One region of the Pseudomonas sp. Mb7 genome, then DNA from elsewhere that is predicted to be linked to it. Evidence: predicted binding sites of a transcription regulator. Region 1 holds the regulator's gene; each other region holds the start of a gene.

Region 1 (9,852 bases):
CGGTACCGGTCACACTGACGGTATCGAAGAAGAAGTGTGCACCGCGCAGGCCACCTTCAGGCGCCTTGGCCTTGATGTAGCCGCCTTCGACGTCGATCACCGCGCCCATGGCTTCGAGGCCACGGATGTGCAGGTCGACCGGACGCGAACCGATGGCGCAACCGCCAGGCAGTGCGACTTCGGCTTCACCGAAACGAGCAACCATCGGGCCCAGTACCAGGATCGACGCACGCATGGTTTTCACCAGTTCGTACGGGGCGATCAGGGTCTTGATGGTGCGCGGGTCGATTTCGACGCTGAGTTTTTCGTCGATCACCGGCTCGATGCCCATGCGACCGAACAGCTCGATCATGGTGGTGATGTCGTGCAGGTGCGGCAGGTTGCCAACGGTCACCGGGCCATCGCACAGCAGGGTGGCGGCCAGGATCGGCAGGGCGGAGTTTTTTGCGCCGGAAATGCGGATCTCGCCATCGAGACGAGCGCCACCGGTAATAATCAATTTATCCATAAGAATCTCGACGCCCTTAGGCTCAGGTGCGCTCGGCCCAGGCCGCGCTGCTGAAAAATTTCATAGTGACCGCATGGATGCTGCCATCGGTGATCCATGGGTTCAAATGGGCATAGACCTGCTGCTGACGCTTCACCGGGCTCAACGCCGCCAGTTCATCGCTAATCACGTTCAGCTGGAAATTGCAGCCTTCGCCCTCAACTTCTACCAACGTTCCGGGCAGCTTTCCTTCAAGGAAGCTCTTCACTTCTACGGCCTGCATGCTCAACCTCAATCGGCGCCCTGTGCGCACGGGTCGGACATCATACAAAAAAGCCCCGCGCCTGCGAACCCCGCATGGCAGGACTCTGACGGGGGGCTTCTTTATAGATGTGGGTTCAGGGGTGCGCCAACAGTTCGGTCAGTTCACTGACCTGAGCAATTTCGCGCATATCTTCGGGCATCGCACGGATGCTGACAGCCTTGCCGGCCGCATTCGCATCGCGCATGAAGCACAGCAGCAACGATAAACCGACGCTGCTGGACTTCTTCACCGCCGAGCAATCGATCACCAGCGAAGAGGCCTTGCTGGACTTGATCAGCGCCTGGCCTTGCTTGCGCAGGTCAGCGCCGGTGCGATAGTCAAGCACTCCGCTAAGCAGAAGCTCGTCGACATCACTCATACGAACTGCGGCCTCATTCATTGCGCGGGGTTCTTTTCGGTGGCTTCTTTGGCCTTGGCCACTTCCCCGGCCCAACCATTGATGGTCTTGTCCAGATCGTTGCCATTGCGCTGCATCGCGTCGGCGAACTGATCGCGGAACAGTTTGCCGATGTTGATGCCGTTGATGATCACGTTGCGCAGTTTCCACTCGCCGTTGATCTTCTCCAGCGTGTACTGCACAGGATAGATTGCGCCGCTGCTGCCCTTGACGGTCATGTTTACGCTGGTGCGATCGCCCGATTCGTCCTTGGCAGGGTCAACGGTGATGCCCTGGTTGTTGTACTCAAGCAAAGCGTTGCCGTAGAACTGGAACAGGCCTTTCTTGAAGTTTTCCTGGAAGGTCTGCATCTGCGCAGGCGTGGCCTTGCGCGAGTACTTGACCGTCATGATGCTCTTGGAAATGCCTTCGGCATCCACCACTGGCCCGACGATGTCGTTGAGCGCCGTGTAGAAATCCGTCGGGTCCTGCTTGTATTTCTCTTTGTTGGCAGCCAGGTCGGCCAGCAACCGGGTGGTGGTGTCCTGCACCAGATCATGTGCCGAAGTCGCAGCAGCCACGGCGTTACCCATCAACGGCAAGGCCGCCAACAGCACCAACAGGCTGCGTCGCAAGATAGAGATCATTCAAAAGCTCCTCATTTGGCGTCTTTGCTAACGGTATTGAGCAGGAATTTACCGATAAGGTCTTCCAGTACCAGTGACGACTGCGTGTCATGGATGGTTCCACCATCCTTTAACGGTTTGTCTTCCCCGCCGACGCTGATACCGATGTACTTCTCGCCCAGCAGACCAGCGGTCAGGATAGACGCTGTGGAGTCGGTCGGAAGATTGTCGACCTTTTTATCCACTTGCAGAGTGACCCGACCGGTGAAGCTGTCGCGATCCAGATCGATCGCCGTGACCTTGCCGATAGTTACACCGGCCATGGTCACTTTGGCTCTGACCGTCAAACCGGCAATATTGTCAAAGTAGGCATAAAGTTTATAGGTGTCGGTGGTCGACGTCGGAGACAGACCACTGACCCGCAAAGCAAGCAGCAACAAAGCCAGGATCCCTGCCAGCAGGAACAGGCCGACACCGATTTCCAGGGTGCGGTTTTGCATCAGAAATCTCCAAACATCAAAGCGGTCAGAATAAAGTCCAGGCCGAGCACTGCCAGCGAGGCAAACACCACGGTCTTGGTGGTAGCACGACTGATACCCTCGGAAGTGGGCTCACAGTCATAGCCTTGGAATACGGCAATCCAGGTCACTACAAAGGCGAAAACAATACTTTTGATCACGCCATTGAGCACATCACTGGTGAAATTCACGCTGTTCTGCATGTTCGCCCAATAAGAGCCTTCATACACACCCAGCCAGTCGACGGCCACCCACGAGCCGCCCCAGATGCCTACCACGCTGAAAATCATCGCCAGCACCGGCAGGGAAATGAAGCCGGCCCACAGGCGCGGGGCAATGATGTACTTGAGCGGATCGACACCGATCATTTCCAGGCTGGACAGCTGTTCGGTGGACTTCATGTTGCCGATCTCGGCGGTCAGTGCCGAACCGGCACGACCGGCAAACAACAGCGCAGTCACCACCGGCCCCAGCTCACGCAGCAAGGTCAGCGCAACCATCTGCCCCACGGCCTGCTCCGAACCGTAGCTCGACAGAATGCTGAAGCCCTGCAGCGCCAGCACCATGCCGATGAAAATACCCGAAACGACGATGATCACCAGCGACATCACGCCGACCGAGTGCAACTGTTTGACCAACAGACCAAAACCGCCGCTGATACCACCACGCCCCAGCAAGGCATGAAACAGGAACAGCGTCGCACGACCGAACACCGCGACGGCGTCGATCGCAGACTCGCCGAACCGGCGTACGCGTTCTATTAATGAAATTCTGCGCATCAGCGCTTCCCCAGAAGATCTGCGCGGTAATCCGTCGCTGGAAAATGGTACGGCACCGGGCCATCGGGATCGCCGGTCATGAACTGACGGATACGCGGCTCGTCCGAGTTCATCAACTCGTCCGGCGTACCCTGCCCCAGCACCTGACCATCACCGACGACATAGATGTAGTCGGCAATGCTCGCGGTTTCGGCCAGATCGTGGGACACCACGATACTGGTGATCCCCAGCGCGTCGTTGAGCAGGCGAATCAGACGGACCAGCACGCCCATGGCGATCGGGTCCTGCCCGACGAACGGTTCGTCGTACATGAGGATCTGCGGATCGAGCGCAATCGCTCGCGCCAGTGCGACGCGGCGCTTCATGCCACCGGACAGTTCATCCGGCATCAACTCGATGGCACCGCGCAGACCGACCGCCTGCAATTTGAGCAGGACGATGTCGCGGATCATTTCTTCCGGCAAATCGGTATGAACACGCAGGGGGAAAGCCACGTTCTCGAAAACATCGAGATCGGTGAACAGCGCGCCGCTTTGAAACAGCACACCCATGTGCTTTCGCGCATCGAACAGATCACTGCGCGAAAGCGCAGGCAGATTCTGGCCGTTGACCCAGACTTCGCCGCTGGCAGGGCGCAGTTGTGCCCCCATCAATCGCAGCAGCGTGGTCTTGCCACACCCGGAAGGTCCCATGATGCCGGTGACCTTGCCGCGCGGTATGCGAATATCGACGTTATTGAAAATGCTGCGCGCACCGCGCTTGAAGGAGACTCCCTTCAGCTCGACCGCGTAGGCGTTATCGGCACTCATCTAAACTCCTTGCGATGCAGCCTCTCACTCGGACGCCTGTCTTTACTTAAAAAGTACGTACATCCCGGGCAGGCCGAACTGGCGGCGAACTATATCACTGCAAAGGCTACGCGCCCAAGGCTTGTACCAGCCTGCGTTCGGCGATATGACAGGTGCGCAGGCTCTTTTCCCGGGTTTTGGTAACGAGTAATGACAAAGCACGACGAACTTGCGTGAGGCTTTGCAACATAACCGCTATAATCGCCGCCTTTTCATCGGGCTATACGATTTCTGACATGAGCCAATCCAGCGACCTGATTCAATCGGCACAACGCACCATCCAACTCGAAGTGGAAGCCGTACAAGGCTTGTTGCCCCATATCGACGCCGATTTCGTACGCGCTTGCGAGATGATTCTGGCCAGTAAAGGCCGTGTAGTCGTGGTCGGCATGGGCAAGTCCGGGCACATCGGCAACAAGATTGCCGCCACCCTGGCCAGCACCGGCACCCCAGCCTTTTTTGTCCACCCGGCCGAAGCCAGTCATGGCGACATGGGCATGATCACTCGTGACGATGTGATTCTGGCCCTGTCGAACTCCGGCTCGACCAATGAAATCGTAACCCTGCTGCCGTTGATCAAACGTCTGGGCATCCAGTTGATCAGCGTCACCGGCAACCCGCAATCGCCGCTGGCCAAGGCTGCCGAGGTCAATCTCAATGTTCATGTCGAGCATGAAGCCTGCCCGCTGAACCTGGCACCGACCTCGTCGACGACCGCAGCACTGGTCATGGGCGATGCACTGGCCGTGGCACTGCTGGAAGCACGCGGCTTCACCGCCGAAGATTTCGCTTTCTCGCACCCGGGTGGCGCCCTCGGCCGTCGCCTGCTGCTGAAAGTGGAAAACGTCATGCACGCCGGACAAGAGTTGCCGCAAGTCCAACGCGGCACGCTGCTCAAAGACGCATTGATGGAAATGACTCGTAAAGGTCTGGGCATGACCGTCATCCTTGAAACCGACGGCAAACTCGCCGGGATCTTCACCGACGGCGACTTGCGCCGCACGCTGGATCGCAGCATCGACATCCGCAGCGCCACCATCGACCAGGTAATGACGGCCCACGGCAAGACTGCCCGCCCGGAAATGCTGGCCGCCGAAGCCCTGAAAATCATGGAAGATCACCGAATCAACGCATTGGTAGTCGTAGACGAGGAAGATCGCCCGGTCGGCGCCTTCAACCTCTCCGATCTGCTGCGCGCAGGAGTCATGTAATGAGCAACGATCTGCTGCAACGCGGCAAAGCGATCAAACTGGCGGTTTTCGACGTCGACGGCGTCCTCACCGACGGTCGCCTGTACTTCCTTGAAGACGGCAGCGAGTTCAAGACCTTCAACACCCTCGACGGTCAAGGCATCAAAATGCTGATGAACGCCGGCGTGCAGACCGCTATCATCAGCGGCCGCAAGACACCCGTCGTTGAACGTCGAGCGAAAAACCTGGGGATTCCCCACCTGTTTCAGGGCCGTGAAGACAAACTGGTCGTGCTCGACGGCCTGCTTGCGCAACTGGGCCTAAGCTATGAAGAAGTCGCCTACCTCGGTGACGATCTGCCCGACCTTCCGGTGATTCGCCGTGTTGGTCTGGGCATGGCCGTAGCCAACGCCGCCGATTTCGTCCGCGAACACGCCCATGGCGTAACCCGGGCCCGTGGTGGCGAAGGCGCCGCCCGCGAATTCTGCGAATTGATCCTGCGCGCCCAGGGCCGCCTCGATGCGGCCAACGCCGCGTACCTGTGAGCCAAACCATGTTCAGCAAAAAATTTCGTAACTTCCTGCTGTTTGGCTGCATCGCTGCGATTTTCGCAGCGGTCGGCTATTGGAATATCAGCCCGGAACGCTTTCTCGACAAACCACCGGTCACCTCGGTTGAAACGCCTATCGACTGGTATGCAACCAACACGCATACCCTGCAATACCTGCCGGATGGCAAGGTGCAGTATGAAATGACGTCCGAAAAAGCCGAGCACGTTAAGGCAACCGACGTCACGCTCGTGACCAAACCCGACCTGAACATGTATCGCGGAACAGAATTCCCGTGGCACGTGACCAGTGAGCGCGGTGAAGTGAACTCAGGCGGCACCGAAGTCGAACTGATCGATTCGGTACGCGTTGCGCGCACCGATGAAAAGAAGCGTGACATCCTGATCACTTCCACTCGCATGACCGTGTTCCCGCAGCAGGAATATGCGCAGACCGAGCAACCCGTTAGAATCGACGGCGCTGGCGGTGTATCGACTGGCGTTGGAATGAAAGCGTACCTGAAGGAAAGCAGGATACACCTGCTATCGAACGTAAGAGGACAGTATGAGGCTCGTTAAAACCCTCCCTATTTTGCTCAGTCTGGGCGCAGCACTGGGAAGCGTGAGCGCCTGGGCTCTGCCGAACGATCAGCAGCAACCTATCCGCATTCAGGCCGACGACGCCCAACTGGACGACAAGAACGGCATCGCCACCTATAAAGGTGATGTGATCATCACCCAAGGTTCGATGATCGTTAAAGGCAACACCGTCACCATGACTCGCGCCCCGAATGGAGATATCGACGTAGTGACCTCCGTGGGCAACCTGGCTTATTTCGAGCAGCTGCAAACCCAGGGCGACACCAAACCGGTTCAAGGCTACGGCGTGACGATTCAATACCACGCCCAGCAAAACCGCGTCGTGCTGATCGATAAGGCCAAGGTCGTCGACAAAGACGGCAACGTCACTCAGGGCGAGAAAATCGTCTACGACACCGTGAAGAAACTGGCCAGCGCTGGTCGTGCTACCGGCAGCAAGGTCACCGAGGCGCGTCCGCGCATCGACATGGTGATCCAGCCGAAGAAGAAAACCGACGAGAAAACCCAGTAATGGCAACTCTGAAAGCTCAGCACCTGGCCAAGGCCTATAAAAGCCGCCAGGTCGTGCGTGACGTCAGCCTGTCGATCGACAGCGGCCAGATCGTCGGCCTGCTCGGCCCGAACGGCGCCGGCAAGACCACGTGTTTCTACATGATCGTCGGCCTGGTACAGGCCGATCAGGGTCGCGTGCTGATCGACGATCTGGACGTCAGCCACCAGCCGATGCACGGTCGCGCCAAGGCCGGTATTGGCTATCTGCCGCAAGAGGCGTCGATCTTCCGCAAACTGTCGGTGGCCGACAACATCATGGCCATCCTCGAGACCCGTCAGGAGCTCGACAAGGCCGGCCGTCGCAAGGAGCTGGAAAGCCTGCTGCAGGAATTCCACATCAGCCACATCCGCGACAACCTTGGCATGAGCCTGTCCGGTGGTGAACGTCGCCGGGTGGAAATCGCTCGTGCATTGGCAACGGCACCGAAATTCATCCTGCTCGACGAACCGTTCGCCGGTGTCGATCCGATCTCGGTCGGCGATATCAAGCAGATCATCCACCACCTCAAGGCCAAGGGCATCGGTGTATTGATCACCGACCACAACGTCCGTGAGACGCTGGACATCTGCGAAACCGCTTACATCGTCAACGATGGTCAACTGATCGCCGAAGGCGATGCAGAAACCATCCTGGCCAACGATCTGGTCAAGGAAGTGTATCTGGGCCACGAGTTCCGCTTGTAAGCGTAACAGTGCCCGGTGCGCCGCCCGGGCGCTGTATCGATTCAAGCAGGAATTAATACGCTTTAATTGTTACAGCGCTCTAGGCAAACACTTCAGTTTCAGGCATATAATTTGCTTAAGTTTGGCGCCCCGGCGCCCTGTAGTGGATGGCGCATAGCGCCGGCGAATAAGGTGTTAAGCCCCTGCCATGAAACCATCGCTAGTCTTGAGAATGGGCCAGCAGCTGACGATGACACCGCAGCTGCAACAGGCCATCCGCCTGCTCCAATTGTCGACCCTGGATCTGCAACAGGAAATCCAGGAGGCTCTGGAATCCAATCCGATGCTCGAACGCCAGGAAGAAGGCGACGACTTCGACAATTCCGATCCCATGGCCGACAACGCCGAACAGAAGCCCAACACCGAGATCCAGGAACCCTCGTATCAGGAAACCGCGCCCACGGTGGACAACCTGGAGGAAGGTGACTGGAGCGAGCGTATCCCCAACGAACTTCCGGTCGACACCGCCTGGGAAGACGTCTACCAGACCAGCGCCAGCAGCCTGCCCAGCAGCGATGACGACGAATGGGACTTCACCACCCGCACGTCCGCCGGCGAGAGCCTGCAAAGCCACCTGCTGTGGCAACTGAACCTGGCACCGATGTCCGACACCGATCGCCTGATCGCCGTGACCCTGATCGATTGCATCAACAATCAGGGCTACCTGGACGAAACCCTCGAGGAAATCCTCGAGGCGTTCGATCCGGAACTCGACATCGAACTCGATGAAATCGAAGCCGTCCTGCACCGCATCCAGCAATTCGAACCGGCCGGTATCGGCGCGCGCAACCTTGGCGAATGCCTGCTGCTGCAATTGCGTCAGCTACCCGCCAAGACGCCGTGGCTGGCGGAAGCGAAACGTCTGGTCAGCGATTACATCGACCTGCTCGGCAGTCGCGACTACAGCCAGTTGATGCGCCGCATGAAGCTCAAGGAAGACGAGCTGCGCCAGGTCATCGAACTGGTGCAAAGCCTCAATCCGCGCCCTGGCTCGCAAATCGAATCCACTGAAGCCGAATACGTTGTCCCTGACGTCATCGTGCGCAAGGACAACGAGCGCTGGCTGGTCGAGCTGAATCAGGAATCGGTACCGCGCCTGCGCGTCAACGCCCAGTACGCCGGTTTCGTCCGTCGCGCCGACACCAGCGCCGACAACACCTTCATGCGCAATCAGTTGCAGGAAGCCCGCTGGTTCATCAAGAGCCTGCAGAGCCGCAACGAAACCCTGATGAAAGTAGCTACCCAGATCGTCGAGCATCAACGCGGTTTTCTGGAGTACGGCGACGAAGCCATGAAGCCGTTGGTTCTGCACGACATCGCTGAAGCGGTCGGCATGCACGAATCGACCATTTCCCGGGTGACCACACAGAAATTCATGCATACCCCGCGCGGTATTTATGAACTGAAATACTTTTTCTCAAGCCACGTCAGCACCTCCGAAGGCGGCGAATGCTCGTCCACGGCGATCCGCGCGATCATCAAAAAACTGGTTGCCGCGGAAAATCAGAAAAAGCCGTTGAGTGACAGCAAGATCGCTGGTTTACTGGAGGCACAAGGCATTCAGGTGGCTCGCCGCACCGTCGCCAAGTACCGCGAATCCCTCGGGATCGCGCCTTCGAGCGAACGCAAGCGGTTGATGTAAGCCACGTTACAGCGTTCCAGTGGCAGGCTATCCGGCCTGCCGCTTTATGCACTGGCAACGAAGGAGAAGCTGTATGCAAGTCAACATCAGTGGACACCAACTGGAAGTGACCCAACCTCTGCGTTCCTACATCGAGGAAAAACTCCAACGACTGGAGCGCCATTTCGACAAGATCACCAACGTGCAAGTCACGATGTGCGTCGAAAAGCTGAAGCAGAAAATCGAAGCCACCTTGCATATACCCGGCAGCGAAGTGGTCGCCAACGCGGAACATACCGATATGTACGCGGCGATCGACGCCTTGACCGACAAGCTGGATAAACAACTCAAAAAGCATAAGGAAAAGACCCAGAGCCTGCTCCAGGGCGCTACCGGTCGATAACCCCCCACCCCATGATCCGACTTGAAAGTATCCTGACCCCCGGCCGTTCCCTCGTGAACGTGCCGGGCGGCAGTAAAAAGAAAGCCCTCGAACAAATTGCCAACCTGATCGCCCGCGAAGTGGCGGATCTGGAGATGCAAGATGTCTTCGAGGCGTTGATTGCCCGTGAAAAACTCGGTTCCACCGGTTTTGGTAACGGCATCGCCATTCCCCATTGCCGCCTCAAGGGTTGCACTGCACCGATCAGTGCGCTGATG
Region 2 (9,852 bases), 1.1 Mb from region 1:
CGCTTGCGCTCGGTGATGTCGATGCAGATCGCTAGGTGTCCGACCCACAACCCCTGCTCATCCAGCACCGGCGTGGCGAGCATGTTCACCGGAATATGGCTGCCATCGCTGCGCACCAGCGTCCACTCGCGGGCCTCGTGTCCGCCGACCTCACCGCCCTCGACCAGCATCGCGTGGCAGGTCGGGATGCTTTTCCCGTAGCGCGCACTCAACTCGGCAGCGCGGGCCATCAGCTCACGGGGCAGGTGCAGGTTTTCCAGGGTCATGTGACCGACGACATCGGCGCTGCTGTAGCCGAGCATTTGTTCGGCACCGGGGTTGAAGGTGTTGATCACGCCGCGCAAGTCGGTGGCGATGATTGCCACCTGCGTCGCCGCATTGAGCACGCCGCGCAACTGACCGTGGGTGCCGCGCAATTCCTGTTCGCTGGCGTGCAGCTCCTGCGTGCGCAGTTCGACCATGCGCAAGGCGCGCTGACGCTGACTGACCAACACGTAGAGCAAGGCGCTGAGCAGCAAACTGAGCAAGCTGCCCAGAATGATCACGCTACCGACCGACGAATGATTGGCCTGCGCGAAGGCGTCGCTCGGCAGGATATCGACCTGATAGTCGTGATCGGCCATGCGCAGTAACCGCGTGGCCGACAGGTCGCTCGGCGCCGGCTCGTTGGTCGACTCGAACAACACTTCGTGCTGATCATGGGTCGACATGTCGAGAATGCGCACCGACAGATAGTCATGGAAGGCATCAGGCAGACCGTCGGCCAGCAACTGGCGCATGCTGATTACCGCCATCACGTAGCCAAAGGATTGGCGCTCGCCACTGTGGCTCACTGGCGCCACCAGCAGCACACCACGCGCATAGGACGGCTCGATACTGACTAGGTGCATCGGTTGCGACACCGCCAGCCCGCCGCGTTTGTCGGCACGTTGCAGGGTGTCCCGGCGCAAGGGTTGCGCCAGCAGGTCATAGCCTAACGGTGAGCCGAGCCGACTTTGCGTCTGGCTATAGAGCACCGGCACGTATTCATCGCGCACGCCAGCCAGTTGCAGCTCGCCCTGAGCACTCAATTCTCGGAGGGAAAAGTTGGTCAGACCTTCATCACGCACCCGCTGCTCGAATGCGGCGCGCTCGGCTCCATTGACCTTGAGGGCAAACGAATAGGCCTGGGTACGCATCAATAAGGGTTGGGTGTAACCGTCGAATTCGGCGCGAGACACCGATTCAGAGTTGGCGAAGAAGCGGCGCAGGCCGTCTAGGCGTTGTTCCTGATCCTGAAAGCGTTCTTCGATGCGGGTGTAACGTTCGTTGGCCAGCAATTGGAAACGCTGACGGGTTTGTTGCTGGAACTGATTGAGAGTGGCCCAGGCGAGCAGCCCCGTGAGAATCCCGCCGGCGAGCAATACCAGCAGCGCGACCAGCCAGGCCGAGACGTCTTCACTGATGAAACCCAGAATCTTTGGGCGCACGGGGTGCAACGACATAAAGACAACTCACACTACGCCAGCATTTACGGGAAAACCCCATTGACCGTGTGTGAGTTATAGCTATTAGCCACTAATTTAGCTAGCGCGGGCAGATCCACGGAGCCTTTAAAAATCAAGGCTCTGTGGATCCAATTGCGCAAAGCGTCAACGAGCCGTGATTTTCCAGGCGCGGTGGATCTTGGTGTTACGGGCGAAATCCGGATCAATGGTCTGCGCGCTGATTTCCTCGACCGCGTAACGCTCGGCGAGGTTTTCTTCCAACTGGAACTTGCGGAAGTTGTTGGAGAAATACAGCACGCCACCGGTTGCCAGACGGGCCATGGCCAGGTCGATCAACTGTACCTGGTCACGCTGCACATCGAAGATGCCTTCCATGCGCTTGGAGTTGGAGAAGGTCGGCGGATCGATGAAGATCAGGTCGTACTCGTCACGGCTGCTTTCCAGCCACGCCATCACATCGCCCTGCTCCAGACGGTTCTTGTCGGAGTAACCGTTCAGCGACAGGTTACGGCGTGCCCAGTCGAGGTAGGTTTTCGACAGGTCGACGCTGGTGGTGCTGCGCGCGCCGCCCTTGGCCGCGTGCACGCTGGCGGTCGCGGTGTAGCAGAACAGATTGAGGAAGCGCTTGCCGGCGGCCTCTTTCTGAATGCGCATGCGCATCGGGCGGTGGTCGAGGAACAGACCCGTGTCGAGGTAGTCGGTGAGGTTGACCAGCAACTTCACGCCGCCCTCGCTGACTTCATTGAACTTGCCCTGTGCAGCCTGACGCTCGTACTGCTTGGTGCCGCTCTGGCGTTCGCGGCGTTTGACCACCACGCGGCTCTTGTCGACGTTCAGCGCCTGCGGAATGGCGGCCAAGGCGTCGAACATGCGCGCCGAGGCTTTTTCCGGATCGATGGACTTCGGTGCGGCGTATTCCTGGACGTGCACCCAATCGTGGTACAGGTCGATGGCCATCGCGTACTCAGGCATGTCGGCATCGTAGACGCGGTAGCAATCGATGCCTTCGCGCTTGACCCACTTGCCCATGGCCTTGAGGTTCTTTTGCAGGCGGTTCGCAAACATCTGCCCGCCTTCGCTCAAGCGCGGTTGCTCGATCACCGGTGCCGGAGCTGGCGTTGGCTTGATCGGGTTACCGTTCTTGTTGAACTTGCGTTCTTGCGGCTCGTCCGGGGTCTGATCGTAAGCCGCTTGCTCACGCTCGGCCTGACGCTGTTCCGGGGTACGACGCTCGCCGGTGACGAACTGATCCGGCAGCACTTTGATCAACAGCAGTTTGCACGGCAGCGCGCCGTTCCAGAACGAATACTGTTTGTGGCTGCGAATGCCCATGCGCTTGCCCAGATCCGGCGCGCCGGTGAACACCGCCGCTTCCCAGTTCAGGCAAGCCTGACGCAGACGCTCGCCGAGGTTCTGGTAGAGATACAGCAGGCTGGCTTCATCACCCAGACGCTCGCCGTACGGTGGGTTGCAGATGACCAAACCTTTCTGGTTCTGATCCGGACGCGGCTCGAAGGTCGCGACTTCGCCCTGGTAGATCTTGATCCACTCGCTCAGGCCAGCACGCTCAACGTTGTTGCGGCCTGGCTGAATCAGACGTGGGTCAGCTTCATAACCACGAATCCACAGCGGTGGCTTGGCCAGACCGGCAGCGGCACGCTCAACGGCTTCTTCATGGAGTTTTTTCCACAGCGCCGGCACGTGACCGAGCCATGCGGTGAAGCCCCACTGCTCACGGCGCAGGTTCGGCGCCATATCAGCGGCGATCATGCCGGCTTCGACGAGGAACGTACCGACACCGCACATCGGGTCAGCCAGCGCGCCGCCTTCAGCGGCAATGCGCGGCCAGCCGGAACGGATCAGGATCGCCGCCGCGAGGTTTTCCTTCAGCGGTGCAGCGCCCTGCTGCAAGCGATAGCCGCGCTGGTGCAGGCTGTGGCCGGACAGGTCGAGGGAGAGAATCGCTTCGCCGCGATCCAGACGCAGGTGAATGCGCAGGTCCGGGTTGAGCTTGTCGATCGACGGACGGTCGCCCTGCGGCGTACGCAGTTTGTCGACGATGGCGTCTTTGACTTTCAGGGCACCGAAGTGGGTGTTGTCGATGCCTGAGCCGTGGCCGCTGAATTCAACGGCCAGGGTGCCGTCGCTGAGCATGTGATCCTGCCACTCGATGTCGAGCACACCGTGGTAGAGGTCTTCAGCGTCTTTCATCGGGAAACGCTTGAGTACCAGCAACACGCGGTTGGCCAGACGCGACCAGAGGCACAGGCGATAAGCGGTTTCCATGGTCGCCATGCCACGCACGGCGGAAGTGTGCTCGCGCGCTTCTTCAAGGCCAAGCCCGACGGCTTCCTCGATGAGCAGGCCTTCAAGACCTTTAGGGCAAGTGAGGAAGAGTTCGAAACGGTCGGACATGGTATTTCCAGAGCCTTTGGCTAGTGAATCGGCAACGCATTGCCGATCCGGTTTTCAATCAGGCGCTTTTCTAAAAGAACGCCCGCGTGGCACGAAGGTGTGCCGTTCCATCCCCGCTGCTCGGGTTAAAAGAGCTTAGATGCCGGGACAGATAAAAAAGTTGATGAAACAAAAAGTCTTAAAGCGACCCTTCGTCGCTTTATACCCCAGCGCAAACGTGGGTCATTCTCACTAAAGAATTAACCCCATCATCCAGCGCGGGGCCGATCATACCGGGGTTTGCTGAAAAACCGTGCATGAAACCCGTCGTTACTTATGGCTGTAGCACCAATTTCGTTACGTCCTTATGACAAAACGATCATTCCCTCGGTGTGACTCATTGGTTAGAACTGAACACAGGTTGACGTCGCAACGGCGTCAACACCTTGGCTCGCCACGCCGGCAGCGAGCCGCACCATGGCAGGTTTTTTCTGCCAGACCTCGGTTGAGGTCAACGCGATACAAAACAGTCAACAAGTGAGGGAAACACCCTATGAGAAGACTTAAGCGTGATCCGTTGGAAAGAGCATTTTTGCGCGGATATCAATATGGCGTTGGTGGCAAATCCCGTGAGCTTTGCCCATTTACTCTACCGTCGGTACGCCAAGCCTGGATTAACGGCTGGCGAGAAGGACGCGGCGACAACTGGGACGGTATGACCGGCACTGCGGGAATCCACAGACTCAACGAACTTCACGCCGTCGGCTGACACAGGGCATTAATTCCGACACGACAATCTGAATTTGTAACGACTTACCATGCACGTCCTTCCCGGACGGCGGGCTGCGGCCCAGGGGCTCCTTCGAGGAGCCCTTTTTTATGCCTGTCTGGCTGACACACATCTCGTGTAGGAGCTGCCGAAGGCTCGGGCCGCGTTCGGACGATCTTTTGATCTTGATCTTAAAAACAGGATCAAGAGATCGCAGCCTGCGGCAGCTCCTACATTGACCGGGTCAGCCTGGGTTATGTGCGCAGGGCGGCGATCGCGTCTACCGATTCGCGAATCAGCGCCGGGCCTTTATAGATGAAGCCGGAGTAGATCTGCACCAGGCTCGCACCGGCCAGAATCTTCTCCGCCGCATGCTTGCCTTCAGTAATCCCGCCCGCCGCAATGATCGGCAAACGCCCAGCCAGCTCACCGGCCAGCACCTTCACAGTATTCGTGCTCTTCTCCCGCACCGGTGCGCCCGACAGACCGCCCGCCTCGTCGCCATGCTCCATGCCTTCAACGCCAACACGGCTCAGGGTGGTGTTGGTCGCGATCACTGCGTCCATGCCGGTTTCGATCAGCGCTTGAGCAACCTGCGCGGTTTCTTCATCGGTCATGTCCGGCGCGATCTTGATCGCCAGCGGCACATGCTTGCCATGACGCAGGGCCAGTTCAGCGCGACGCGTGGCCAGATCGGCGAGCAATTGCTTGAGCGAATCGCCGAACTGCAAGCTGCGCAGGCCAGGGGTGTTTGGCGAACTGACGTTGACCGTCACGTAGCTGGCGTGGGCGTAAACCTTGTCCAGGCAGATCAGATAATCATCGACCGCACGCTCGACCGGGGTATCGAAGTTCTTGCCGATATTGATGCCCAGCACGCCTTTGTACTTAGCCGCCGCCACACGCGCCAACAGGTTATCGACACCGAGGTTGTTGAAACCCATGCGGTTGATGATTGCCTCGGCTTCCGGCAATCGGAAGATCCGTGGTTTCGGGTTGCCCGGCTGCGGGCGTGGGGTCACGGTGCCGATTTCAACAAAACCGAAACCCAGTTGCGCGAAGCCATCGATGGCCGCGCCGTTCTTGTCCAGACCGGCCGCCAGCCCCACCGGGTTTGGGAATTCGAGGCCCATGACCGTCACCGGCTTCTTCGCCGGCGCCTTGCACAGCAAGCCGTTTAAGCCCAAACGCCCACCCGCGCCGATCAGATCCAGCGACAGATCGTGGGAGGTTTCCGGGGAAAGTTTGAACAACAGCTGACGGGCCAGGGAATACATGGGCGGCGATGACTCGGGCGGCGAAAAGAGGCGGCGATTATAGCCGGGCATCGACCTGCGGCGCGAGGCGCACGCGCAAATCACTGGCACTGGCATATGCCTTGCACCCTCCAGGCTATCAGTGCGCCGGTCAATGACGGCAGGCGGGCAAGGACAATGGCGTCGTCCCGGGTTTTGCCTGCGCAAAGTCCGCGGCGGCGCTTTTTTTTCGAGGTACGTTGGATGAATGAACCTTCGGTAGGGCCACTGGCCTGGGTCAATGGCAGCGATGCCCCGGAAAAAAGCGCGATCAACCTCGGCTTCATGGCCCTGAGCGATTGCGCGTCGGTGGTGGTCGCAGCCACACAGGGCTTCGCCCAGCCTTACGGATTGACGCTGAACCTCAAGCGCCAGACATCCTGGGCCAATTTGCGCGACAAACTGGTCAGCGGTGAACTGGACGCCGCGCACAGTCTGTATGGGCTGATCTACGCAGTGCACCTGGGCATCGGCGGTATCGCCCCGACCGATATGGCCGTGTTGATGGGCCTGAATCAGAACGGCCAGAGCCTCAACCTCTCCCACGGTCTGCAAAACCTTGGCGTGAGCAGTCCTGAAGCGCTGGACCGCCACGTGCACCAAAGCCGCGCAAAACTGACTTTCGCGCAGACCTTCCCCACGGGCACGCACGCGATGTGGCTGTATTACTGGCTGGCGAGTCAGGGCATTCATCCACTTCAGGATGTCGACAGCGTGGTGGTGCCGCCGCCACAAATGGTCGCGCACCTGCAAGCCGGGCGTATCGACGGTTTTTGTGTCGGCGAGCCTTGGGCGGCCAGCGCGGTGCAGCAGGATCTTGGTTTCACCCTGGCCACCAGCCAGACCATCTGGCCCGATCACCCGGAAAAAGTCCTTGGCTGCACTCGCGAATTTGTCGAGCAGTATCCGAACACCGCACGGGCGTTGGTGATGGCGATCCTTGAAGCCAGCCGCTTCATCGAAGAAAGCCCGGAAAACCGCCGCAGCACCGCGCAGTTGCTTAGCGCGCCGGAATATCTCGATGCGCCAGTGGCGTGCATCGAACCGCGTTTTCTCGGTGACTATGCCGATGGCCTCGGCAATCGCTGGCAGGATCCGCACGCGCTGCGCTTTCACGGTAACGGCGAAGTGAATCTGCCGTATCTGTCGGACGGCATGTGGTTCATGACCCAGTTCCGCCGCTGGGGCTTGCTGCGTGAGGATCCGGATTACCTCGCCGTCGCCCGCCAGGTTCAGCGGCTGGACGTCTACCGCGACGCCGCCACCGCTGTCAGCGTCGCCGCATGGGGCACCGACATGCGCAGCAGTCAGTTGCTCGACGGCAAGGTCTGGGACGGCAGTGACCCGGCCGCTTACGCGCGCAGTTTCAAGTTGCACGCGTTGAACGACGACGCCCCCCTTCTCGCCCGCCGCTGACAGGAGACCGCGAACATGTTGCGCATTCTGTTGATCAACGACACAGCGAAAAAAGTCGGTCGCCTGAAAGCTGCGTTGACCGAGGCCGGTTTCGAGGTGATCGACGAGTCCGGCCTGACCATCGACCTGCCCGCGCGCGTCGAAACGGTGCGCCCGGACGTGATCCTGATCGATACCGAGTCACCGAGCCGCGATGTCATGGAGCAAGTGGTGCTGGTCAGCCGCGACCAACCACGGCCGATCGTGATGTTTACCGACGAGCATGATCCGGGGGTGATGCGCCAGGCGATCAAGTCAGGGGTCAGTGCGTACATCGTCGAAGGCATTCACGCCCAGCGCTTGCAGCCGATTCTCGATGTGGCGATGGCACGATTCGAGAGTGATCAGGCCTTGCGAGCGCAGCTGCAGGCGCGTGATCAGCAACTGGCTGAACGTAAGCGTATTGAGCTGGCCAAGGGGTTGTTGATGAAGATGAAGGACTGCAATGAGGAAGAGGCGTACACCCTGATGCGGCGCCAGGCCATGAGCCGCCAGCAGAAGCTGATTCAGGTGGCGGAGCAGATTATTGCGATGAGTGAGTTATTGGGCTGAGGTGTTCTGAAAGCTTAAGAGCCCCTCACCCTAGCCCTCTCCCAGAGGGAGAGGGGACCGATTGGGGGATGCTCACGAAGTACACCGACCTGTGATTTCTGCTGTGAATCCATAATCGACTCGGTCTTTCAGGTCGCTGAATTCGTTGGAACAACATGGTCAGTCCCCTCTCCCTCTGGGCGGTCCGACGTTTCGGGAGGGTTAGGGTGAGGGGCTTTTGATTTTCCGGCTGTTGGCACAAATCTCGCTAAGTAAAACGCACAGGTAACCAACGGCGGTTGCCCCACCCACGACAAAGACGTCGCTCACCCGTTCGCCCAACCGGCGCATCAGGTAGCGGCGTTTTTGCGTTTTGGCCCCACAGCCCGGGGCCGGTGGTGCGGCCGTGGCGGCGCCCCACCTGCTGTTGCATGACTCCTTTCGAGACTCTTTTCAGCTGAGGTGCGCGATGAATTCAAGCTTCTGGAAATCCGGCCACACCCCGACATTGTTCGCAGCCTTCCTGTATTTCGACCTGAGCTTCATGGTCTGGTACCTGCTCGGCCCGCTGGCGGTGCAGATTGCCGCCGACCTGCAGCTAACCACGCAACAACGCGGTCTCGTCGTCGCCACGCCGATCCTCGCCGGCGCGGTGCTGCGTTTTGTGATGGGCATGCTCGCCGATCGGCTGTCGCCGAAAACCGCCGGTCTGATCGGCCAGGTCATCGTGATCTGTGCGCTGTTCGGCGCCTGGAAACTCGGCATCCACAGTTATGAACAGGCGCTGATACTCGGCCTGTTTCTCGGCATGGCCGGCGCGTCGTTTGCTGTTGCACTGCCGCTGGCGTCGCAGTGGTACCCGCCGCAGCATCAGGGCAAAGCCATGGGCATTGCCGGTGCGGGCAACTCCGGCACGGTGTTCGCCGCGCTGCTCGCGCCGGTGCTCGCCGCCGCGTTCGGCTGGAGCAATGTCTTCGGTTTCGCTCTGATCCCGCTGATTCTGACCCTGGTGCTGTTCGCCTGGCTGGCAAAAAACGCCCCTGAGCGGCCGAAAGCCAAAGCCATGGCTGACTACTTCAAAGCCCTGGGCGACCGTGACAGTTGGTGGTTCATGTTTTTTTACAGCGTGACCTTCGGCGGCTTTATCGGCCTGGCCAGCGCCCTGCCCGGCTACTTCAACGATCAGTACGGTTTGAGCCCGGTGACCGCTGGCTACTACACCGCAGCCTGCGTGTTCGGCGGCAGTTTGATGCGGCCATTGGGTGGCGCCCTGGCTGACCGTTTCGGTGGCATCCGCACCTTGCTGGCGATGTACACCGTCGCTGCCGTCTGCATCGCGGCCGTCGGTTTCAACCTGCCAAGTTCCTACGCCGCGCTGGCACTTTTCGTCTGCACCATGCTCGGTCTGGGCGCCGGCAACGGCGCCGTTTTCCAACTGGTACCGCAGCGTTTTCGTCTGGAGATCGGCGTGATGACCGGGCTGATCGGCATGGCCGGCGGCATCGGCGGTTTTGCCTTGGCCGCCGGTATGGGCGCGATCAAGCAGAGCACCGGCAGCTATCAGTTGGCGTTGTGGTTGTTCGCCAGCCTTGGCGTGCTGGCGTGGTTTGGCCTGCACGGCGTCAAGCGTCGCTGGAGAACCACCTGGGGTTCGGCGGCAGTGACGGCGGCGCGGGTCTGAACCTTCGATGGCCCTGCAACTGAGCTTTGCCGAAGCCAGCGCCACCGGCCCGCGCGCGGAGAATCAGGACGCTTTGCGTCTGGTCACGCCCGCGCCGGCGCTGGCGGCGAGCAAGGGTTATCTGTTCGCTATCGCCGATGGCGTCAGCCAGTGTGCCGATGGCGGACTGGCCGCGCGTTCAACCTTGCAAGCCTTGGCGCTGGACTACTACGCCACACCGGAAACCTGGAGCGTGGCCCA
Region 3 (9,852 bases), 1.3 Mb from region 1:
CAGCAGCTGCGTTGGCGAGAGCACTAAATGTGTCGACTCCGACGGTGAACGATATTGTTCTACGGCGGCGAGGTGTCAGCGCTGATATGGCGTTAAGGCTTTCTATCTGCCTGGACACCACCCCTGAATTTTGGCTGAACCTGCAATCGACTTACGATTTGCGAAAAGCTGAAATTGAGAAAGGAGCTTCCATCCGTGATCAAGTTGAACGGCTGGCACATTGCGCTTGAATCCGAATTCAAGGTCGGACGGTTGGGAGCTCAAGAGTTGCGGTAACTATTTCTCAGAGAACATTTGTAAGGCGTCCTTTGGACGCCTTTTTTTGCTATCTAGTCAAATTCACTGTCTTCTTCCAGCCAGCAGGCCACTTGGCTCAAGCTCTGGCCCACACGTCACGGCAACTTCAATAAACCTCAGTTGATTGGCTGAAGGGCGCACGCTCAAACTAAGCGTTTCTGCGCGCAGTTCAAAAATTTTAAGCAGCTTTGCTTTTCGCTTTTTTAGACTCATACGGACCTTGTGCTTTTGGCGTTTAGGTTGGGTATTCATATCAACTGCAATGCCTTTTTCCACCAAGAACCTGCTGTTCCTATCGGACGTTTTACCTGCTCTCGTTCCACCACCATCAACGGCACATCCTGCAACCGTATCCACGGCTGATTATTCCAATGCAACAAACTCAACGTCATGTCCGGCCAACTGAGCAAGCTGAGGTGTGGACGTTCGCTTGTGCTGGGGTGTTGGGCGTCGCGCAGGGTGGGGATGACTTGGTGGGTGAGCCATTCGCGCAGGGCCGGTATTCGGGGCAGTAGTGGTAGACGAGGAGGGCGTAGATGCCGGATTCGCTGATCAGCAGGGTGTTTTCGATTTGATTGTGGATCAGGGTTTTGCTGGTCTGGTATTGGTCGGGGTCGAGTTTTCGCAGCATGCGTTCGTTGAGGTAGATGTGCAGCAGGCGGCTCAGGTCTCGGGCGCAGAACCAGGGTTGGTTCTGGATGAGGAGAGCGTGGAGGGGGAGTTTGTGGCGGGTGAAGATGCTAGGTGTCAGGTAGTTTTCGTCCATGGTTCAGTTCTCGAATTCAAGTGAAGAAAACTGCTTCTGTTCGTCGCCAAACGAAAAGGGTGGCAGCTATGCGCGGGTTGGCGAACCGGTGAATTCGAAACCGGCAGACCCTGAGGTCTCCCACGCAAAGCCGCCATAACTCGTTGAGAGAAAAAATCTCTGTGAGTTTAGTTGCATTGCGTCAAATTCGATCCGGGTCGCCAAACCCGCTGCTGAACATTCAGCATCGGATGAGCTTAGAAACCTGGGCTTTTCGGCGCAATCGGACGGCGGTGGTGCAGGTTGTAGGACGTTGCCGGGATGGTTGAAGGGCTGGAGATCAAAAGATCGCAGCCTTCGGCAGCTCCTACAGGGGGCGCGGATTATTCAGCGGACGGCGTCAGCTTCGCTTCCATCTCGGCAACTTTGGCTTCGAGGCTTTCAAGTCGAGCGCGAGTACGCGCCAACACAACCATCTGACTATCAAATTCTTCACGGCTCACCAGGTCGAGTTTGCTGAACGCACTCTGCAGCAGCATCTTGAACTGGCTTTCGATTTCGGCTTTTGGCAGCGGGGTGTCGCCGTTGAACAGGCGGGAGGCGGTGCCGCTCAGGGCGTCGAGGAAGTCTTTGGGCGCGAGCATGGTGGATGTCCTGGAAACAATGGCCGGCAGTGTATCACGCAGTGTCTATAGTCAATCTCGTGGTCAGGGATGCACGCTTTTCGCGCAGGCGGACGGACGGCGACGCACCGTTGTTGTGCGTATCCGCTGTGCCTTCTGCACGGGATGGCTTGCGGCAGCGGCCAAGGGATTGAAATCAGGGGATTTTGGCGAGATGGCAAGCTTTCTGCTTAGTCACCTTCGACCCATGCACTGATGCAGTCGCTGTGACGAATGCAGTGCGGCAGACGGAGCGGGGAGTTTCGTCAGCAGCGGTTAGCTGGCGTCAGTCGGGCAGGTAAGGCCGACGATGCGTTACAAAGCCAGGCACTGCGCTTAGACTTGAGTCGGGTTTGTTTTCCTGGGGCAAGTCCACCAATTCGGGAGAGAGTTTCATGAAGCTAGTCACTGCCATCATCAAGCCGTTCAAGTTGGACGACGTGCGCGAGTCGCTGTCCGAAATCGGCGTGCAGGGCATTACCGTTACTGAAGTCAAAGGCTTCGGCCGGCAGAAGGGTCACACCGAGCTGTATCGCGGCGCGGAATATGTGGTCGATTTTCTGCCCAAGGTGAAAATCGACGTGGCCATCGACGACAAGGATCTGGATCGGGTTATCGAGGCGATAACCAAAGCGGCCAACACCGGCAAGATCGGTGACGGCAAGATCTTCGTGGTCAATCTGGAACAGGCGATCCGCATCCGTACCGGCGAAACCGATACCGACGCGATCTAAGCGCCGCCACAAACCCCAACGCCCCAGGAGAAAACAATATGACTCTGCGTAAATTCGCAGGGCTAGGAGCCCTGTTGTCCATCGTAATGCCAAGCCTTGCAATGGCGGCAGACGAAGTGGCGGCCCCGGTCCTCAATTCCGGCGACACTGCCTGGATGCTCACCTCGACAGCCCTCGTGCTGTTCATGACCATCCCGGGCCTGGCGCTGTTCTACGGCGGCATGGTTCGCTCGAAAAACATTCTTTCCGTGATGATGCAGTGCTTCGCCATTACCGGTCTGATCAGCATCCTGTGGGTCATTTATGGCTACAGCATTGCGTTCGACACCACCGGCATGGAGCAGGGCGTCGTCAACTTCAACTCGTTCTTCGGCGGCATGGGCAAGGCGTTCCTCGCCGGTGTCACGCCTTCGAGCCTGACCGGCCCAGCGGCTTTGTTCCCTGAGGCGGTGTTCATCACCTTCCAGATGACCTTCGCGATCATCACCCCGGCGCTGATCGTCGGTGCGTTCGCTGAGCGGATGAAGTTCTCCGCGATGCTGATCTTCATGGCTATCTGGTTCACCCTGGTTTATGCACCGATCGCGCACATGGTCTGGTCCGGCAACGGCGGCCTGATGTGGGACTGGGGCGTGCTCGACTTCGCCGGCGGCACCGTGGTGCACATCAACGCCGGTGTGGCTGGTCTGATTGCCTGCCTGGTATTGGGCAAGCGCAAAGGCTTCCCGACCACCCCGATGGCGCCGCACAACCTCGGTTACACCCTGATGGGCGCGGCGATGCTGTGGGTCGGCTGGTTCGGCTTCAACGCCGGCTCCGCTGCGGCGGCCAACGGCACTGCCGGCATGGCGATGTTGGTCACTCAGATTGCTACCGCTGCTGCGGCACTGGGCTGGATGTTTGCCGAGTGGGTCACCCACGGCAAGCCAAGCGCACTGGGTATCGCATCGGGTGTGGTTGCCGGTCTGGTAGCGATTACTCCGGCTGCTGGCACCGTGGGCCCGATGGGCGCACTGGTGATTGGTCTGGCCGCAGGCGTGGTGTGCTTCTTCTGCGCCACAACCCTGAAACGCAAACTCGGTTATGACGATTCCCTGGACGCGTTCGGCGTGCACGGTATCGGCGGTATCCTCGGCGCGATCCTCACCGGTGTGTTCGCTGCGCCGGCGCTGGGTGGCTTCGGCACCGTTACCGATATCGGTGCGCAAGTCTGGATTCAGGTCAAAGGCGTGGGCTTCACGGTGATCTACACCGCGATCGTCACCTTCATCATCCTCAAGGTCCTGGACGCCGTCATGGGTCTGCGTGTGACCGAGGAAGAAGAGTCGGTGGGCCTCGATCTGGCACAACACAACGAACGCGGCTACAACCTGTAAGTACGCGCACTAAAAAACTTGCCCGGTTCGCCGGGCATTTTTTTGTCTGGAATTTGTCGCAGAGAGAATAGCTGAAAGGATTTTTCGTACGGCTTTGGTCGTGTTTACGACGAGCGTTTTTCTGCGGCCAATGGCTTACATCATTGCAGGAATATTAGGGCCTTTGTTTTTTCCCAGAGCGCGCTAGAATGCGCCCCGAACGTGCGGAGAACTGTATGTGGCAACAGACTCTGATAACCCTGCGGGCGCGGCCCCGGGGCTTTCATCTGGTAACGGACGAGTTACTCGCCGGGCTGCCTGAACTCAGGCAGTGTCGGGTCGGTCTGTTGCATTTGTGGCTGCAGCATACCTCGGCGTCGTTGACCATCAACGAGAACGCCGATCCGGCGGTACGTCGCGACTTCGAACGATTTTTCAATCGTCTGATCCCACAAGGAACAGACGGCTATGAGCATAACGACGAAGGCCTGGACGACCTCCCGGCGCACTTCAAGGCCAGTGTGCTTGGCTGCCAGATCAGTCTGCCGGTTTCGGCAGGTCGCCTGGCACTGGGAACCTGGCAAGGCGTTTATCTGGGCGAGCACCGTGATCATGGCGGTGCCCGAAAAGTCCTCGCCACCTTGCACGGTGAAGGGGCGTAAACCGTTGGTCATCAATGGTTACTGATTTTTTAACGGCGACTTTCGACAGTTGCCAAAGCTGGTCTATAACTAATCTGCTTTTCGCAAGTCATGAGGTAGAACATGAGCGACGATGATCTGGAAAACGACGACCTCGAAGTAGGCGACGAAGACGAGGCCGAAGAAGGCCTGGAAGCAGCAGCGGAAGACGTTGCTGACGACGATGGCGGTGACGATACGCCGGCCCCGGCTGCCAAAGGCAAAGCCAAGGCTGCGGTGTCGGTTGACGAATTGCCGAGCATTGAAGCCAAGAACAAGGAACGCGACGCCCTGGCCAAGGCCATGGAAGAGTTCCTGTCGCGTGGCGGCAAGGTTCAGGAAGTGGAGGCCAACGTGGTCGCCGATCCTCCGAAAAAGCCGGACAACAAGTACGGCAGCCGCCCTATCTGAGGCGTGCCGCTGGCTTGCTGAAAAGGCCCGCCGTCGCTGCGGGCTTTTTCATGCCTGGAATAAAGCTATCGAAACGAATGCAATTCCCTGTGGGAGCGAGCCTGCTCGCGAAAGCGGTGGGTCAGTCAACATCAGTATTGAATGACAGAATGCCTTCGCGAGCAGGCTCGCTCCCACAGGGGGTAGTAGATCAGTTTGAGGTGGCATTCCAGCGCGCGAGTACGGCTGGCAGATCCGTGAGGCTACGGATTTCAGCATCCGGCAGACGATCCGCTTCCCAGACTTTCCCCGCCGGGTTGAACCAGATCGCCCGCAACCCGGCCTGCTGCGCGCCGGCAATATCATCGCCCGGATGATCACCAATATGCACGGCAGTTTCGGCTGTAGCACCACCACGCTGCAACGCCTCATGAAACAACCGGGCATCCGGTTTGGCAATGCCGATGTCTTCCGCGCACAACGCAAACTTGAAGTAGTCCGCCAAACCCAGCCGACGCACATCGGCATTGCCATTGGTGACTACGCCAAGCGAGTAATGATTGGCGAGAATCTCCAGTACTGGTTCGACTTCAGGGAACACTTCGATCTGATGCCGAGCATGCAGAAACACTTCAAAACTCTTGTCCGCCAGCGTCGACGCCTCGTCATGGGCGTACCCGGCTTCTTCCAGTGCATGGAACAACACCCGCCGGCGCAGCGCGCTGATGCGATGTTTTAGCCCCGGCTCATTGGCCAGCACCCGCTCACGAATCCCCCACAAATGCTCCACCGGCACCGCACCCAGATTCGGCGCATGTTCGCTCAGCCATTCGCGCAATATCGCTTCGGCGCTGACGATCACCGGAGCGGTGTCCCACAAGGTGTCGTCGAGGTCGAAGGTGATCAACTGGATGCTCATGAATCATCGCCTTTCATGCGTTTGGCCCGGGGGTGGGCGCTGTCGTAGACCGCCGCCAGGTGCTGGAAGTCCAGGTGGGTGTAGATCTGCGTGGTCTTGATGTCCGAGTGGCCGAGCAATTCCTGCACCGCGCGCAGATCCTGCGAGGATTCGAGCAGGTGGCTGGCGAAGGAGTGGCGCAGCATGTGCGGGTGCAAGTTCTGCCCCAGTTCGCGTTCGCCGGCGAGTTTCACTCGCACCTGAATCGCCCGTGGACCGAGGCGTCGGCCTTGCTGGCTGACGAATACGGCGTCGTCTGCGGGGTTGGTCATGGCCCGCAGAGGCAGCCATTGTTCGAGGGCTTCGCGGGCCTTTTTGCCCACCGGCAGCAGCCGGGTTTTACTGCCCTTGCCGAGGACTTGAACCATGCCATCGGCGAGGTCGAGTTGATCGAGATTGAGTCCGGTCAGTTCGGAAAGGCGCAGGCCGGAAGAATAGAACAACTCAAGAATCGCCTGATCGCGCCGCGCGAGAAAATCATCCTCGACCGCCCCTTCAAGCAGTTGCAGTGCGCGATCAGTATCGAGGGTTTTCGGCAGTCGGCGCTCGCCTTTTGGCGGTGCCAGACCCGTCGCCGGGTCGTGGTCGCAAAGACCTTCGCGATTCAGATAGTGATAGAGCCCGCGTACTGCCGAGAGCAGCCGCGCGAGGCTGCGCGAGGATTGCCCCTGCGCATGCAGACGGGCGATCAGGCTGCGCAGGCGCTGAATGTCCAGCGCCGCCCAGCTGCCGATGTTCTGTTTGACGCACCAGCCAAGGACTTTATCGAGGTCGCGGCGATAGGCCGAGAGCGTGTGCGGCGACACCTGTCGCTCACTGCGCAGGTGTTCGCAGTAAGCGTCCAGTTGCCGTTCCATGCTCAGCGTACCGAGCGCAGGGAGCTATTGACCCGTGGCAGCACACGGCCCATGACTTCGGCGATGTAGCTGAGGAACAGCGTGCCGACCGAACTCTTGTAGTGCTGCGGGTCACGGCTGGCGATCGCCAGAATGCCGTGGATGCCTTGATGGCTGACCGCGACGACGGCAGTGGAGCCGATCTGCTTGCGTTGTTCTTCGCCGAAGAGGAAGTCCAGTTCATGCTCACGCAGGCTGCCGCTGACGCTTTTGCCTTCGGTAAGCAAGCCGCCGATGGCGACTTGGGCGTCAGCGTGAGTGACCCAGCGACCGACCGGCGCCGGGTTGTCACCGAGCAGGATCAGGCTGACAAAGGGCACCTGAAAATCCTGGCGCAGGCTGTCTTCGACGCTGATCACCACGTCTTCGAGGCTGGCGGCGTCCATCAGGGACAGTATGAGGCGGCGGGTCTTGTCGAACAGGCGATCGTTGTCGCGGGCGACGTCCATCAACTGCGAGAGGCGATGGCGCATCTCGATGTTACGGTCGCGCAGAAGGGTCATCTGCCGCTCGACCAGCGAAACGGTATCGCCACGCTGGTGGGGAATACGCAGGGCGGGCAGCAGTTCTTCGTGCTCGACGAAGAAGTCCGGATGAGCCTCGAGGTATGCGGCAACCGCTGCCGCCTCCAGGCTCTCGGACGCTGATTCGTCGGACTGTCGGGCGGGTACCTGAGGCTTATCGGTCATGGTTTCTGCTCACTCAAAGACGTACTTGTCCTTCGTATACACGCACTGCCGGACCGGTCATCAGCACCGGTTGGCCAGGGCCTGCCCATTCAATGGACAGGCGCCCGCCGGGCAGGTCGATCAATAGCGGCGAATCCATCCACCCCTGGCTGATCGCAGCGACAGCCGCTGCACAGGCGCCGGTACCGCAGGCTTGGGTTTCCCCGGCACCGCGTTCCCACACGCGCAACTGCGCACGGTTACGGTCGATGACCTGGAGAAAACCGACATTCACTCGCGCGGGGAAGCGCGGATGGTGTTCGATTTTCGGCCCCAGCTCATGCACCGGTGCACTGTTGATGTCCTGCACGCGCAACACGGCGTGCGGGTTGCCCATCGACACGGCTGCCAGTTCGACCGTGGTGCCGTCGACTTCCAGCTGATAGCTGGTCGCTTGCGCTGGCGCTTCGAACGGAATGTCCGCTGGCACCAGACGCGGGGCGCCCATGTTCACGCCGATCTGGCCGTCGTTACGCACGTCCAGTTCGATGATGCCGCCCTTGGTCTCGACGCGAATCTGCCGTTTGGCGGTCAGACGCTTGTCGAGCACGAAGCGTGCAAAGCAGCGCGCACCGTTGCCGCACTGCTCGACTTCCGAGCCATCGGAATTGAAGATCCGGTAACGGAAATCCACGTCCGGATTGCTCGGAGCCTCAACGATCAGCAACTGGTCGAAACCGATGCCGGTGTGGCGGTCGCCCCACTGCTTGGCGTGCTTTGGCTGAATATGCGCGTGCTGGCTGACCAGGTCGAGAACCATGAAGTCATTGCCCAAGCCGTGCATTTTAGTAAAACGCAGCAGCATGGGTTACTCCGGCAGCAGGCTTTCGCCGGCAAACAGCTCGGCCACGGTTTCGCGGCGGCGCACTTCAAAAACCTGAGCACCGTCTACCAACACTTCGGCAGCACGGCCACGGGTGTTGTAGTTGGAACTCATCACAAAACCGTAGGCACCGGCCGAATGCACGGCCAGCAGATCGCCTTCGGCCAGGGCCAATTCACGGTCCTTGGCGAGGAAGTCACCGGTTTCGCAGATCGGGCCGACGATGTCGTATTTGCGCGCAGCGGTGTCACGCGGTTTGACCGCGGTGACGTCCATCCACGCCTGATACAGCGCCGGGCGGATCAGGTCGTTCATCGCCGCGTCGACGATGGCGAAGTCTTTATGTTCGGTGTGCTTGAGGTACTCGACCTGCGTCAGCAGCACGCCGGCATTGGCGACGATGAAACGGCCCGGCTCGAACACCAGCGCCAGGTCACGTCCGTTCAAACGCTCGCGCACAGCCTTGATGTAGTCGGCAGCCAATGGCGGCTCTTCATCGCGATAGCGCACGCCCAAACCACCACCGAGATCGATGTGGCGCAGGTGAATGCCGCAGTCGCCCAGACGGTCGACCAGATCCAGCAGGCGATCGAGCGCATCAAGGAACGGTGGCAGGGTGGTCAGTTGCGAACCGATGTGGCAGTCGACACCGACCACTTCCAGGTTCGGCAGATGCGCGGCGCGCACGTACACGTCTTCGGCGTCGGCGATGGCGATGCCGAACTTGTTCTCTTTGAGACCGGTAGAAATGTACGGGTGGGTGCCGGCATCGACGTCCGGGTTCACGCGCAGCGAAACCGGGGCGCGAACGCCCAGCTCGGCGGCGACCACTTGCAGGCGCTCCAGCTCGTCGGTGGATTCGACGTTGAAGCAGTGCACGCCGACTTCGAGGGCGCGACGCATGTCGTCACGGGTCTTGCCGACACCGGAGAAGACGATCTTGTCAGCGCTGCCGCCAGCGGCCAGAACGCGTTCCAGCTCGCCACGGGAAACGATGTCGAAACCGGCACCGAGACGGGCCAGGACATTCAGTACGCCGAGGTTGGAGTTGGCCTTGACCGCAAAGCAGACCAGGTGCGGCATGCCGGCCAAAGCATCGGCGTAAGCCAGATACTGAGCTTCGATATGCGCGCGCGAGTACACATAAGTAGGCGTACCGAAACGATCGGCGATGGCGGACAGCGCCACACCTTCCGCGAACAGTTCCCCGCCACGGTAGTTAAAAGCGTCCATGGCGATCCCTTATTGGTAAACGTCGTGCTTATGTGCTTTGGACGGTTGCTTCTGCGAAGACTGGGCTTGCTCGGCCGGGTCCTGATCGTCATCCGGCAGGTACAGCGGGCCTTTTTGACCACAGGCCGAAACGAGGCAGGCAACCGCGACGAGCGCAGCAAGGGAAGAGATCAGGCGCTTCATGGCGAAATCCTTGAAAATGCGTTAATTGCGCCGGAGTATACCGGCCACCCGGCGGCTTGCCTATGTGATGGCCTTCCCGTCCGGCGGGGCTTGCCCGTGAGCACTGGTAACCCTGTGTGAGCGAGCCTGCTCGCGATGGCGGTGTGTCAGGCAACAATAATGTTGAAT

What was found. Region 1 encodes sigma-54, which starts transcription at its own class of promoters, with help from an activator protein. Its sites were predicted from a motif close to ANTGGCATNNANNTTGCTNT; they were not measured.
Positions count from the first base shown of each region.
Region 2: a site for sigma-54 is predicted at 6,016-6,035, ahead of ACOYXH_RS05985 (CmpA/NrtA family ABC transporter substrate-binding protein). Genes of this name have one in related genera too.
Region 3: a site for sigma-54 is predicted at 1,879-1,898, ahead of glnK (P-II family nitrogen regulator). Genes of this name have one in related genera too.

Region 1 is NZ_CP186501.1:212,366-222,217, reverse strand. It holds gene murA (UDP-N-acetylglucosamine 1-carboxyvinyltransferase) at 1-508, opposite strand, end outside; gene ACOYXH_RS00950 (BolA family protein) at 531-770, opposite strand; gene ACOYXH_RS00945 (STAS domain-containing protein) at 886-1,191, opposite strand; gene ACOYXH_RS00940 (MlaC/ttg2D family ABC transporter substrate-binding protein) at 1,188-1,835, opposite strand; gene mlaD (outer membrane lipid asymmetry maintenance protein MlaD) at 1,847-2,314, opposite strand; gene mlaE (lipid asymmetry maintenance ABC transporter permease subunit MlaE) at 2,314-3,111, opposite strand; gene ACOYXH_RS00925 (ATP-binding cassette domain-containing protein) at 3,111-3,920, opposite strand; gene ACOYXH_RS00920 (KpsF/GutQ family sugar-phosphate isomerase) at 4,196-5,170, shown strand; gene ACOYXH_RS00915 (KdsC family phosphatase) at 5,170-5,694, shown strand; gene lptC (LPS export ABC transporter periplasmic protein LptC) at 5,703-6,275, shown strand; gene lptA (lipopolysaccharide transport periplasmic protein LptA) at 6,262-6,807, shown strand; gene lptB (LPS export ABC transporter ATP-binding protein) at 6,807-7,532, shown strand; gene ACOYXH_RS00895 (RNA polymerase factor sigma-54) at 7,720-9,213, shown strand; gene hpf (ribosome hibernation-promoting factor, HPF/YfiA family) at 9,287-9,595, shown strand; gene ptsN (PTS IIA-like nitrogen regulatory protein PtsN) at 9,607-9,852, shown strand, end outside.
Region 2 is NZ_CP186501.1:1,291,317-1,301,168, reverse strand. It holds gene ACOYXH_RS06005 (sensor domain-containing diguanylate cyclase) at 1-1,484, opposite strand, end outside; gene rlmKL (bifunctional 23S rRNA (guanine(2069)-N(7))-methyltransferase RlmK/23S rRNA (guanine(2445)-N(2))-methyltransferase RlmL) at 1,632-3,902, opposite strand; gene rmf (ribosome modulation factor) at 4,435-4,650, shown strand; gene ACOYXH_RS05990 (quinone-dependent dihydroorotate dehydrogenase) at 4,905-5,927, opposite strand; gene ACOYXH_RS05985 (CmpA/NrtA family ABC transporter substrate-binding protein) at 6,150-7,361, shown strand; gene ACOYXH_RS05980 (ANTAR domain-containing response regulator) at 7,377-7,952, shown strand; gene ACOYXH_RS05975 (nitrate/nitrite transporter) at 8,401-9,612, shown strand; gene ACOYXH_RS05970 (protein kinase domain-containing protein) at 9,620-9,852, shown strand, end outside.
Region 3 is NZ_CP186501.1:5,400,019-5,409,870, reverse strand. It holds gene ACOYXH_RS24510 (HigA family addiction module antitoxin) at 1-230, shown strand, start outside; gene ACOYXH_RS24505 (hypothetical protein) at 340-654, opposite strand; partial or broken gene ACOYXH_RS24500 (BRO-N domain-containing protein) at 546-1,063, opposite strand; gene ACOYXH_RS24495 (accessory factor UbiK family protein) at 1,426-1,686, opposite strand; gene glnK (P-II family nitrogen regulator) at 2,100-2,438, shown strand; gene ACOYXH_RS24485 (ammonium transporter) at 2,477-3,814, shown strand; gene ACOYXH_RS24480 (secondary thiamine-phosphate synthase enzyme YjbQ) at 4,030-4,455, shown strand; gene sutA (transcriptional regulator SutA) at 4,558-4,884, shown strand; gene ACOYXH_RS24470 (HAD family hydrolase) at 5,075-5,782, opposite strand; gene xerC (tyrosine recombinase XerC) at 5,779-6,678, opposite strand; gene ACOYXH_RS24460 (DUF484 family protein) at 6,681-7,406, opposite strand; gene dapF (diaminopimelate epimerase) at 7,420-8,250, opposite strand; gene lysA (diaminopimelate decarboxylase) at 8,254-9,501, opposite strand; gene lptM (LPS translocon maturation chaperone LptM) at 9,511-9,684, opposite strand.